2 regions of the Staphylococcus lugdunensis genome follow, and region 1 is predicted to be linked to the other one. Evidence: predicted binding sites of a transcription regulator. Region 1 holds the regulator's gene; the other holds the start of a gene.

Region 1 (6,026 bases):
TTTGAACGCTTCATATAAACTTTCGTACCTTGTACTTCAAAATGTGTTGTCCAAATTAAGACTAAAGAAAATAATACGCCTAAAACCAAGGATTCAAGCATTTCAGCCCCTGTTAATCTAAAATATGGAATCACATACATAAAGGCACCTGTAGCCATAAAAAACGGTGGTAAAATAATCTTTTTTTCATTAACTGGAAATTTTTGTGCTTTCATTCTAATAATAATGACTGCGATACCCATGATAAATGCAAACACAATTGAAAAAATTAAATACGCCAACATTGACACCCTCTTATTTATGTCGAAACTTTATTTCTATTTATTTTCACATGATAGTACATCACTATGCAATTAAAACGCATATCGATTTAAATATATACTATTCAGTTTAACTTGCTATAATTTAAGGATTGTAAACAAGTAACTGTCTACAATCCTATGATTATCAACTTATTTTTTTGGATTTTTCATATTTTGATCCATATTTTTGTTCATCATTGTCATCATTTGGTTGATTTTCTTTTGTGATGGTTTTTGTCCCATTTGCATCATCATCATTCGTAGCATTTCTTCATTAATTGGTGGATTTTTCTTCAAGAAATCCATCATATATTTTCTTGCTAGGAAAAAGCCAATTGCTAATCCAGCAATTAATGCTAATACAATTAATATAATTGCTATCCATGTTGCCATTGTTTCACCCGCTTTCTATATCCTACTGAATTTTACTAAATTATAATTAGTATTTCAAGCTTGAGTTTGAGCGTAAATCATCCACAATTACGATCATAACAAAAAACATAATATAAATGATACCTTTTTTAACAGAAAAATGAGGCATGCGCAATTAAGATTTGTTAAACTTCTATGCCGAAATAGTCGACATAGAGAAAATAAAGTTAGTCAAATCGTTAACTTCAAATGCCTCAATCTTTATAAAACTTAATTTATTTAAAGCGTTTGTATTTGATTTAATACATTCTCTTTAGTGAAACCATATTTTTCAACTACTAGCCCACCTGGCGCACTTGCCCCAAATTCGTCTATACCAATGACTTTGCCATCAGTACCCACATACTTGTGCCAACCAAGTGATGATGCCATTTCAATCGCAACACGTTTCGTAATATGTTTTGGAATGACAGATTCTTTATAATCATCAGATTGTTGTTCAAAAGCAAACCAGTTTGGCATTGATACAACTCTTACACCTTTACCTTGCTTTTCAAGATCTTTCGCAGCTTCAACAGCTAAACTTACTTCAGAACCTGAAGCTAATAATAAATACTCAACTGCTGTTTCTGTTTCAAATACTGTATAAGCACCTTTACGAACGCCTTCTTCTACTTGTGCTTCTGTTACATCAAGGACAGGGAGGTTTTGACGAGTTAATACTAACGATGTTGGCGTTTGTTCAGATTCAAGTGCAACTTCCCAAGCTACACGTGTTTCATTACCATCAGCTGGGCGAATAACATTCATATTGGGAATCGCTCTTAAGCCAGCGAGTTGTTCAATTGGTTCATGCGTAGGACCATCTTCTCCGACAGCTATTGAATCATGCGTGAAAATAAATGTTGAATTAAGACCCATTATTGCAGATAAACGCAATGCTGGTTTTAGATAATCACTAAATACAAAGAATGTCGCTCCATATGGATGCAAGCCTCCATGTGCAGCCATACCATTGACTGCTGCGCCCATAGCAAATTCACGTACACCGAACCATATATTTTTACCTTCTGGTGTATCTTTGTCATAATCTTTAGCTTCTTTAACGTTTGATTTATTTGAACCAGCTAAGTCAGCAGAACCACCAAAGAAAGATGGAACAGATTGACTTAAAGCTTGAATAACTTCTCCAGAATCAGCACGAGAAGCACCATTATGATTCAAATCAAATCTTGGTAATTTTTCTTTATAATTTGATGGCAACTTACCGCTGACAGCTAATTTAAATTCTTCTGCTAATTGCGGATATCGTTGAGAATATGCTTCTAATTTATCATTCCAAGATTCTTCATTTTCATTAGCACGTTTTAACATTGTTGTTTGGAAAATTTCATATACTTCTTCAGGAACATAGAATTTTTTATCTGGATCTAAACCATAGTTTTCAAATGTTAGTTTTCTTTCTTCTGCGCCTAAAGGTGCACCATGGACACCGTTTGTGCCTTTTTTGTTAGGTGAACCATAACCAATAATTGTTTTAATTTCAATTAAAGTTGGACCTTGCTGAGACTTAGCAGTAGTAATCGCTTTGTCTATTTGGTTTAAATTGTTACCATCTTTAACTAAAATATGATTCCAACCATATGATTCAAAACGTTTTTTTACATCTTCAGAAAAAGCTTTATCTAATTCTCCATCTAATGAAATATCATTTGAATCATATAAGACAATGAGTTTATCTAATTGATTATGGCCTGCAAATGAAGCCGCTTCATGAGAAATTCCTTCCATTAAATCGCCATCTGAAGCTAATACATAAGTATAGTGATTAACAATATCAAAATTATCTTTATTAAATTTACCTGCAAGATGACTTTCAGCTAATGCCATCCCTACTCCCATTGCAAATCCTTGTCCTAATGGTCCTGTTGTTACTTCTACACCATCAGTATGTCTATATTCTGGATGCCCTGGTGTTTTTGAGTCCCATTGTCTAAACTGTTTAAGCTCTTCAAGCTCAAGACTTCCTGAGACGTGTAATAAACTATAAAGTAATGCAGATCCATGTCCAGCAGACAAAATGAATCTATCTCTATTAAAGTAATCTTTAGACTGTGGATTAAAATTCAAATGTCTTGTCCATAAAGTATATGCCATTGGTGCAGCTCCCATTGGTAAACCCGGATGCCCAGAGTTAGCCTGTTCAATTGCATCAATGCTTAATGCACGAATGGTATCTATTGCTAATTGATCTTTTTCGTTAAACATTTTTTATGTCTTCCCTTCTAGAAATAAATGTTGCTATTATTATACCTTAATTATAGATAAATTCATAAATATTCGTTTAAAATTACTAAATTTTCTGTAGTTTGCAGAAACTATTTATTTTTATTATGTTTTTGAATTTGTTTTAGCTTTTCAGGCGTTACATCATTACCCTCAGGATCCATAACTTTAGTGTGCTCAATTTGCTGTTTAAAGCCCTTTCTAAATTCTTCTAAATATATTTTACGTAACTTAGCTTGTTCTTTTGCCTCTGCTTCTGTCAAGCCTTGCTCTTTCTTCTTTCTTGCTAATTGATTAATTCTATCGATGTTCAAATTATTTTTAGTCATTGAATTTACCCACCTTTATATATACATATTTCACATTTAAATAGTACCTAACTTATAAAGAATATAACAAAAAGGTGAATGTAACCAAATCGTTACGCTCACCTTTCATGATATATCATTAATATTTATTAGCATCATTACAATAATTCAACTTACCCCATCACAAAATTGTATATTACTTTTCTAATTAAATCGCACTGTTGATAAAAATTACCGCATTGCTTTACCTAAATATAATAAATATGAAATATGTTGTTCGTGATTATTTCGCATATGCGAACACACCTGTGTGATTTTGTTCGCTGTTAGATATAGATTGTTGTTTGCTTTCAGAGTTGATTTTGTAATGTTGTGAGATATTATGATCTGCCATTTCGTACGTTTGTTCTACTTTAGAATTTTGATATGCCGTCGTGAAAAATAAAGAGAAAACAAGCAAAGATATTATAAAAACTATGATATAAGTAGCTATTTGACTTTTATATTTTAAAATCATGTTAAACACTCCTAGAACATTTGTTTGTATTTATAATTTATCAGAACTCATGTTCTATGTCAACATTTTTACGAACAAATGTTTGTTTTATTTGTTACTAAATGATATAATAAAAATAAATAAAATTAGGGAGTGCCTATATATGAGAGAATTAACAAAACGTCAAAGTGAAATATATGATTACATTAAGCATATTGTTCAAACAAAAGGTTATCCGCCTAGTGTTCGTGAGATAGGAGAAGCTGTAGGATTAGCTTCAAGTTCTACGGTGCATGGACATTTATCTCGACTAGAGGAAAAAGGTTATATCCGCAGAGACCCTACAAAACCAAGAGCTATTGAAATTGTATCAGAGCATAATGATGCCGCTATCGATATGGAAGGGACTATTCACGTACCTGTCATTGGTAAAGTAACTGCTGGTATTCCTATTACTGCCGTTGAAAATGTTGAAGAGTATTTTCCATTACCTGAGCATTTAACCTCTACACATAATAGTGACATTTTTATTTTAAATGTAGTTGGTGAAAGTATGATTGAAGCTGGCATTCTTGATGGAGACAAAGTAATAGTTAGAAGTCAAACCATTGCAGAAAATGGGGACATAATTGTAGCTATGACAGACGAAGATGAGGCTACTGTTAAGCGATTCTATAAAGAAAAGCATCATTATCGTTTACAACCGGAAAATAGTTCCATGGAGCCAATTTACCTTGATTCAGTATCTGTTTTAGGTAAAGTTATCGGCTTGTACCGTGAACTTTAATTGTGTCAATAAAACATTTTATTGTTAGTAATTCTCTTATATAAAGTTAAAGAAGCTAAGCAACTAGTGCCTAGCTTCTTTTTGATTACTTTTATGCAGGATATCTTTTACTTTTTCCAAAATATCCTCTTTTTGATTATTATTCTGTTTTGATGTCATATTCATCGACTTCCTTCACAGAAATTTTACCCATTACTAGTCATTATTAAACGCTTAACCCGTATAATTTTCTGTCCAATAAGGCTGCCTTTCATCATTAAAATCTACACCCACACCAACCGTGTTAAAATGTTCATTTAAGATATTCTTTCGATGTCCTAATGAATTCATTAATCCTTGATGGGCATAAATACTGCTAACTTGACCATAAGCTAGATTTTCACCGGCCGCATTAAATTCAATGCGATCTGCTTTTAACCGATCGAATGGTGACTCTTGGTCTAAATTCGTATGATCAAAATAATGATGCTTCGCCATATCTTCACTATGTTTGCGTGCCGTGTTTGAAATGTTGCTTGAATATGACAAAGTAGCTAATTGATGTTGCTTTCTTTCTGAATTAATTAAATCTACATTTTGCATTTCATAACTTTTAGCTAATGATTTAGACGGTGCTGCATATTGTTTTGTTAAACGCTTTTCCATTTTATCACTAACTTGCATTAATGCTGTTACACCATTTTGTTCATGTTTATCATAAAATATCGTTGTATACACATGATTTGAATGAAAGACATCATATTCACTATTTTTAATTGCAATACGCAACCTTTGTTTATCCATTTCAGTTATAGGTTGACCCAACCTTTGTCTAACAACTTGCTTGGGTGTCCCATACTTAATCTTAGACTTAGAAGTTATTATGTTTTGATTTGTATACAAAGCGTGCACTTTATTATCTAAATATGCAATCATTACAAATCTTTGATAATCGCCATCATAGTATGCATACCATTTTGTACCATATTCATTTGTGGTTATTCTTTTGGCTTTACCATATTTTTCTTCTACATTACCTTTTTTCATATTTAACTGAACATTATTAACAGCAAAAGGTTGTTCTTGAGGTACTTTAAGTGTCTCTTCATTTTCATCTTCTTTATTGAATACTTGTTGATCAATAAAACTTCTGACGTCTTGCTGCATGTGTACGACTAGAGAACTTTCTCTAATTGGAAAGATAATAATAATACATAGTAAAATTAAACTAATGCTTAAAAATTTTTTAATGGTTTTCACCTACCAAAAATTTAATCTCGATCCCCATTGAATATTGAGTTTCGAACAATTACATAATCGACAGTTCTTAAAGATTTTAAATCTTTGCCACCAGCATATGAAATAGAGCTCTGTAAATCTTGCTGCATTTCTACAAGTGTATGCTCTAATGAGCCTTTATGTTCGACAAACATTTTTTTACCTTCAACATTTTTACGTTCACCCTTTTGAAATTCTGAAGCACTTCCAAAATATTC
Region 2 (6,026 bases), 530 kb from region 1:
ATAACATCGTGTATCCGTTTATGAATCGTTTGCGGTGTAATACCATATTTTTCATTGTGTGCGGTTTGTATTTCACGACGACGTTGAGTTTCGTCTATGGCGTACTTCATAGAATCGGTCATCTTATCTGCATACATGATGACTTCACCTCGATCATTACGCGCCGCACGTCCAATCGTTTGAATTAATGACCGATTTGAACGTAGGAAACCTTCTTTATCCGCATCTAAAATGACGACTAACGATACTTCTGGTATATCAATACCCTCTCGCAATAAGTTAATGCCAACAATGACATCATACGTACCCATACGTAAATCCCTAATGATTTCAATACGTTCTAATGTTTTAATTTCCGAATGAAGATAATTTACTTTAATTCCCGCTTCTTTCATGTACGTTGTTAAATCTTCACTCATTTTTTTCGTTAATGTTGTCACTAATACGCGTTCATTACGTTCAACACGTTCTTGTATTTCGCCTAATAAATCATCAATTTGATTTTCGGTTGGTCTGACGTCAATTTTAGGATCTAATAGGCCTGTAGGTCGAATAATTTGTTCTACCATTTCATCCGTATGTTCTAGTTCATAAGGTCCCGGTGTAGCTGATACATATACGAGTTGCTTTGTCTTATCCTCAAACTCTTCAAACATTAACGGTCGGTTATCTAGTGCACTCGGCAATCTAAATCCATGATCCACAAGCACTTGTTTACGTGCTCTATCACCGTTATACATGCCTCTTATTTGCGGTAAAGTTACGTGTGACTCATCTATCATAACTAGCCAATCATCACCAAAATAATCTAATAATGTATAAGGAGTTGATCCCAAAGGTCTTAATGTTAGGTGTACTGAATAGTTTTCAATCCCCGAACAAAAACCCATTTCTCGCATCATTTCCAAATCATAATTTGTCCGTTGCTCTAAACGTTGTGCTTCTAATAATTTATTTTCAGCTCGTAATTCCTTAAGTCGTTCTTCAAGTTCCTTTTCAATTCGTTGAATCGCTAATTGCATCTTCTCATCTCGAGTGACGAAGTGAGAGGCTGGGAAAATAGCGAAGTGTTCTCTTTCTCTCAACACTTCACCCGTTAAATAATTTACTTCTCTAATACGATCAATTTCATCGCCAAAAAATTCCACCCTGATGCACATTTCTTCTCTTGAAGCTGGGAAAATTTCTACGACATCGCCACGCACTCTAAAAGTTCCGCGTTGAAAATCTATATCATTTCTAGAATACTGAACATCGACTAATTTTCTTAAAAGTTCTGTCCGCTCCATTTCCATACCGACACGCACACTAACAACTAAATCCTTGTATTCTTCAGGATTACCTAAACCGTAAATGCAACTCACACTTGCGATAATAATAACATCATCGCGTTCAAATAAAGCACTTGTAGCTGAATGGCGTAACTGGTCGATTTCATCATTAATTGAAGCATCCTTTTCGATAAATGTATCTGTGGAAGGCACATAGGCTTCTGGTTGATAGTAATCATAATAACTAACAAAATATTCGACTCTATTTTCTGGGAAAAACTCTTTGAATTCACTATAGAGTTGACCTGCCAAGGTTTTGTTATGGGCGATAATCAAAGTAGGTTTGCCAACCTCTTTAATTACATTGCTCATTGTAAATGTCTTACCTGTACCAGTTGCTCCCAATAATGTTTGATGTCGCTTACCTTCATTAATGCCCTTAACAATCTTTTGAATTGCTTGAGGTTGGTCACCTTGTGGCTCAAATTCAGATTTTAGTTTAAATGGTACGTGCTCAACCATATTAAGATACGCCTCCTATCGTTTGTCTCATCATATACTTTGCTCGATTTATTTTCTATTCTAACAGATAATTCAACAAAAATACAAACGTTTGTTCGCTAAACATCCCGTTAAATCTTTTATTCTTTTAAACAAAAAACAAACACAGTGTTGCTACTATGTTTGTCCTTCTTCATGGTCAGTTTGAACTGCTAGCGTTTATCATATTTTTAATTTTAAACATCATATTCGACGTTCGTTAGTCATTATCATGTGATTGATGTAATTTAAGATTATCAATAATAACATAACCAGCTAATAATGAAACGACATCTAAAAATATAATCCATTCATTGTGAAAAAAACCTTTATATATAGACGTTGCAATTAAAATCAATGCGACCAGCGTTCCAATCCATTTATTTCTTGTTACAACACTAAACAAGACGACTAATAAACATGGAAATAACGCAGCACAGACATACCAAATCATGATGTTCACCCATTTCTTTGTTTTAAGATTGACATCGTTGTCTCGCGTAATTCTGTTCTAGGAATAAAGTTTTCGGTTAACATTTCTGGAATTACATTCTCAATAAAGTCTTGCACCGAAACTAAATGATCAAATTGAATTATTGTTTCTAGGCTATTTTCATATATTTCGAAAAATAAGGGTTCAGGATTACGTTTTTGAATTTCTCCAAACGTTTCATATAGTAATTCTATTTTATCAGCTACTGCTAGTATTTGCCCTTCTAAAGAATCATCTTTTCCCTCTTGTAATCTCTGGCGATAAATATCTTGATAAGGTTCAGGAATCTCTTCATTGACAAATGTATTTACCATTTCTTCTTCTACTTGGGAAAATAACATTTTAAGTTCTCTACTTGCATACTTCACTGGCGTTTTTATATCACCAGTAAACACTTCAGCAAAATCATGATTAAGTGCCTTTTCATACAAACTTTTCCAATCAACTTCATTACCATGATGTGCCTCAACGGTTGCTAAATATTGTGCTATTTTAGTGACTTTAAAAGAATGCGCAGCAACATTATGTTCAAAATATTTAAATTTACCAGGCAATCTTATTAACTTTTCTAAGTCTGATAATCTTTTAAAATACTGGTGAATTGCCATACTTGTCATCCTTTCTATTATTTTATCGCTGATGATACTTAGCTTTATTATACCAAGCAACTATGTTAAAGAAAGTAACTCTATCATAAAAAATAAATAAAGGTGAGACTTCCTCAATGCATTTGCATTCAAAGCCTCACCTTAATTAAGCTGTTATTATTAATGAATATATTTATAACTGCTCACATTATAAATTGAACGATGTGTGACATTATTGAAATGTCCATTATAATTCATTTCAGATACATAAATAGAACCATTGCTGTTCACACGTTCAACTACGCCAACGTGTCCATAATAGCCTGCACCTGTTTGGAAAATCGCACCTACTGCTGGAGTATTATTAACGGTAAATCCAGCTCTTTTTGCTGAATAAGCCCAGTTATTTGCATTGCCCCAAGTACTGCCAATTGAACGTCCTAATTCACTACGACGATTAAAGACATAGTATGTGCAGTTGCCATATGCATATAGGTTGCCTTGATTAGCTACAGATTTATATTTGTTAGGCGCTGGTGTTGAACCATAATGGTAGCGATGATGTGTTACTGCATTATGATGTGCTGGCGCTGATGTTTGTTGGCCGTTGTATGATGATGCTTGCGTATTATTATGATAGCTTTGAGATCCTGCAGTGCCAGAAGTCACATGTGATTGTGAGCTTGTTGTTGCATTTGCATGTGTTAACTCATCAAAAGTTAAATCATGTTGTTTATCATATGATGTTGTCGATGTAACTAAATGCGCAATATCTTGTGGTTGATTTGACGAAGATACTTCGGTATAAGTTGCACCATTAATATTAGTACCAAGTAATGCAGCACCTTTGCTAGAAACTGCGATTAAGTCCCCCGGATGAATTAATTCAGTAACTCCTGGGTTAAAGTTATAAATATCTGTCACTGTAATATGATGAGCAGAAGCAATTGAATTTAATGAATCGCCTGATTTCACTACCACGATATCATTTTCAGAATAATTATTTGCTGTTACAGCTTCTGTATGTGATGTATCTAAAGTATTAATCGTTGTTTGCGCTTTAACTGGTTTAGCCGGAGAAGCATCCGCAATACCATTTACAGCTAAAAATGCGGCTACTGATGAAACTGTTGCTGTTATTGTTTTCTTCATGATGTCATTCCTTTTCATTTGTAGTCTGATTTAATCTTAGACTAGCATAAAGTCGTTGCGAATTGGCTATTGTTATCACTATGTAACATAAAGTTTATATTTTCCCTATATTTTGATGCATTTACTAGGGTTAAGTAATATAAATAACTGCATTTTACATCCATTTTGTTTAGTAATGCGTAAACAAACAATCAAATCTTAGAGTTTTAGCAATTCTAAAAGCAATAAATTTTTTACAATAAGTTCCAACCTTACTATTTCTATACAAGGTGTCTAATAAAAAGCATTACGCTATCTTAATATAATGTTACGTTACCTATATTTAAAACGAGAGCGGGACAGAATTCATAATGAATTCTGTCCCGCTCTGGCAAGGTTGACTAGGATTGAAATAAACTTGGTATCAGCGTATTTTCAATCCAGTCAACTAGTGACAATATATCGTTTATAGCCTAGAACATAATGATGTCCCATGCGCGTTCTAATAATCATTATGACGAATATGACTGATCCATTTGCTGTCTTAAGTAAGCTTCTATAAATGGCCCAATATCTCCATCCATCACGGCATCTACTTTCCCAGTTTCTTCATTCGTCCGATGATCTTTAACCATTGAATATGGATGAAATACATAAGAGCGTATTTGACTGCCCCAACCTATTTCTTTTTGTTCACCACGGATTTCCGCCATTTCCTGCGCTTGTTCTTCTAACTTCAACTGATATAGTTTGGATTTTAACATTTTCATTGCGGCTTCACGATTTTTAATTTGTGATCGTTCATTTTGGTTGTTGACAACTATGCCAGTCGGATGATGGGTAATTCGAATAGCTGATTCAGTTTTATTAATATGTTGTCCACCAGCGCCCGATGCTCTAAAAGTATCAACCGTAATATCATCAGGGTTAATTTCAATTTCTATCTCATTATTATTAAAATCAGGTATCACATCACATGACGCGAAAGATGTATGACGACGTCCTGATGCATCAAATGGTGAAATACGAACCAAGCGATGAACACCTTTTTCAGCTTTTAAATAACCATACGCATTATGTCCTTTGACAAGTAACGTCACACTTTTAATACCTGCTTCATCACCAGGTAAATAATCTACCGTTTCAACTTTAAATCCATTTTGTTCACAATAACGCTGGTACATGCGGAGTAACATACTCGCCCAATCTTGAGATTCTGTACCTCCAGCGCCTGGATGTAATTCTAGTATCGCATTATTAGCATCATGTGGACCATCTAATAACAGCTGTAATTCAAATTGATCTAATTTATCGTTAAAGGCCAAGACATCCATTTCCAACTCAGCCTTCATATCCTCATCATACTCTTCTTGTAATAACTCGGTCGTGGCAAACATGTCCTCAACTTCATTGTCTAAGTCATGATAGCCCATAGTTATTGCTTTCAAAGCGTTATTTTTATCAATAATATCTTGTGCTTTATTTTGATCGTCCCAAAAATTAGGCTCGGTCATCATTTCTTCATATTCTTGAATATTTGTCTCTTTATTTTCTAAGTCAAAGAGACCCCCTAATTTGAGTTAAACTATCTTGATACGCCTCTATACGACGTTTGATTTCTGAAAGTTCCATGCTTATCTCTCCTATAACGATGATATCTTCTGTCTTCTTTATGATACATATATGATTATATTTTGTCACGATTGTAGTATGATTGATGATTAATCTAATCCAAAAAAAGAGCAGGATAGAAGTCTTTGTGTAACTTCAATATCCTACTCCAAAAAGGCTCAAAACGGATTAAGCATAACATTTATGGTCACGCTTCGTTTAAGTATTGAGAATTTAATTCAATTACCGTCAAGCACATTATTTACCATGACAGTTTTTATATTTTTTGCCACTACCACATGGACATGGATCATTTCTACCTACTTGCTCACCTTTTACGATAGGTTGTGGTTTCACTTTTTCTTTACCATCTTCGGCAGAAACATGTTGGGC

Evidence for each region. Region 1 encodes LexA, which represses DNA repair genes until DNA is damaged. Its sites were predicted from a motif close to CGAACATATGTTCG; they were not measured.
Region 2: uvrB (excinuclease ABC subunit UvrB) is a predicted target of LexA. The motif match lies at 1,878-1,891, and genes of this name have one in related genera.

The regions. Positions count from the first base shown of each region.
Region 1 covers NZ_CP014022.1:443,002-449,027, forward strand. The annotation lists gene AL499_RS02145 (CcdC family protein) at 1-281, opposite strand, end outside; gene AL499_RS02150 (YneF family protein) at 453-695, opposite strand; gene tkt (transketolase) at 954-2,942, opposite strand; gene AL499_RS02160 (DUF896 domain-containing protein) at 3,053-3,289, opposite strand; gene sosA (DNA damage-induced cell division inhibitor SosA) at 3,552-3,785, opposite strand; gene lexA (transcriptional repressor LexA) at 3,928-4,551, shown strand; gene AL499_RS02175 (CAP domain-containing protein) at 4,765-5,790, opposite strand; gene guaC (GMP reductase) at 5,802-6,026, opposite strand, start outside.
Region 2 covers NZ_CP014022.1:971,770-977,795, forward strand. The annotation lists gene uvrB (excinuclease ABC subunit UvrB) at 1-1,793, opposite strand, end outside; gene AL499_RS04630 (CsbA family protein) at 2,032-2,265, opposite strand; gene AL499_RS04635 (YfbR-like 5'-deoxynucleotidase) at 2,271-2,912, opposite strand; gene AL499_RS04640 (COG3942 and LysM peptidoglycan-binding domain-containing protein) at 3,072-4,043, opposite strand; one part of gene prfB (peptide chain release factor 2) at 4,535-5,581, opposite strand; one part of gene prfB (peptide chain release factor 2) at 5,583-5,654, opposite strand; gene secA (preprotein translocase subunit SecA) at 5,892-6,026, opposite strand, start outside.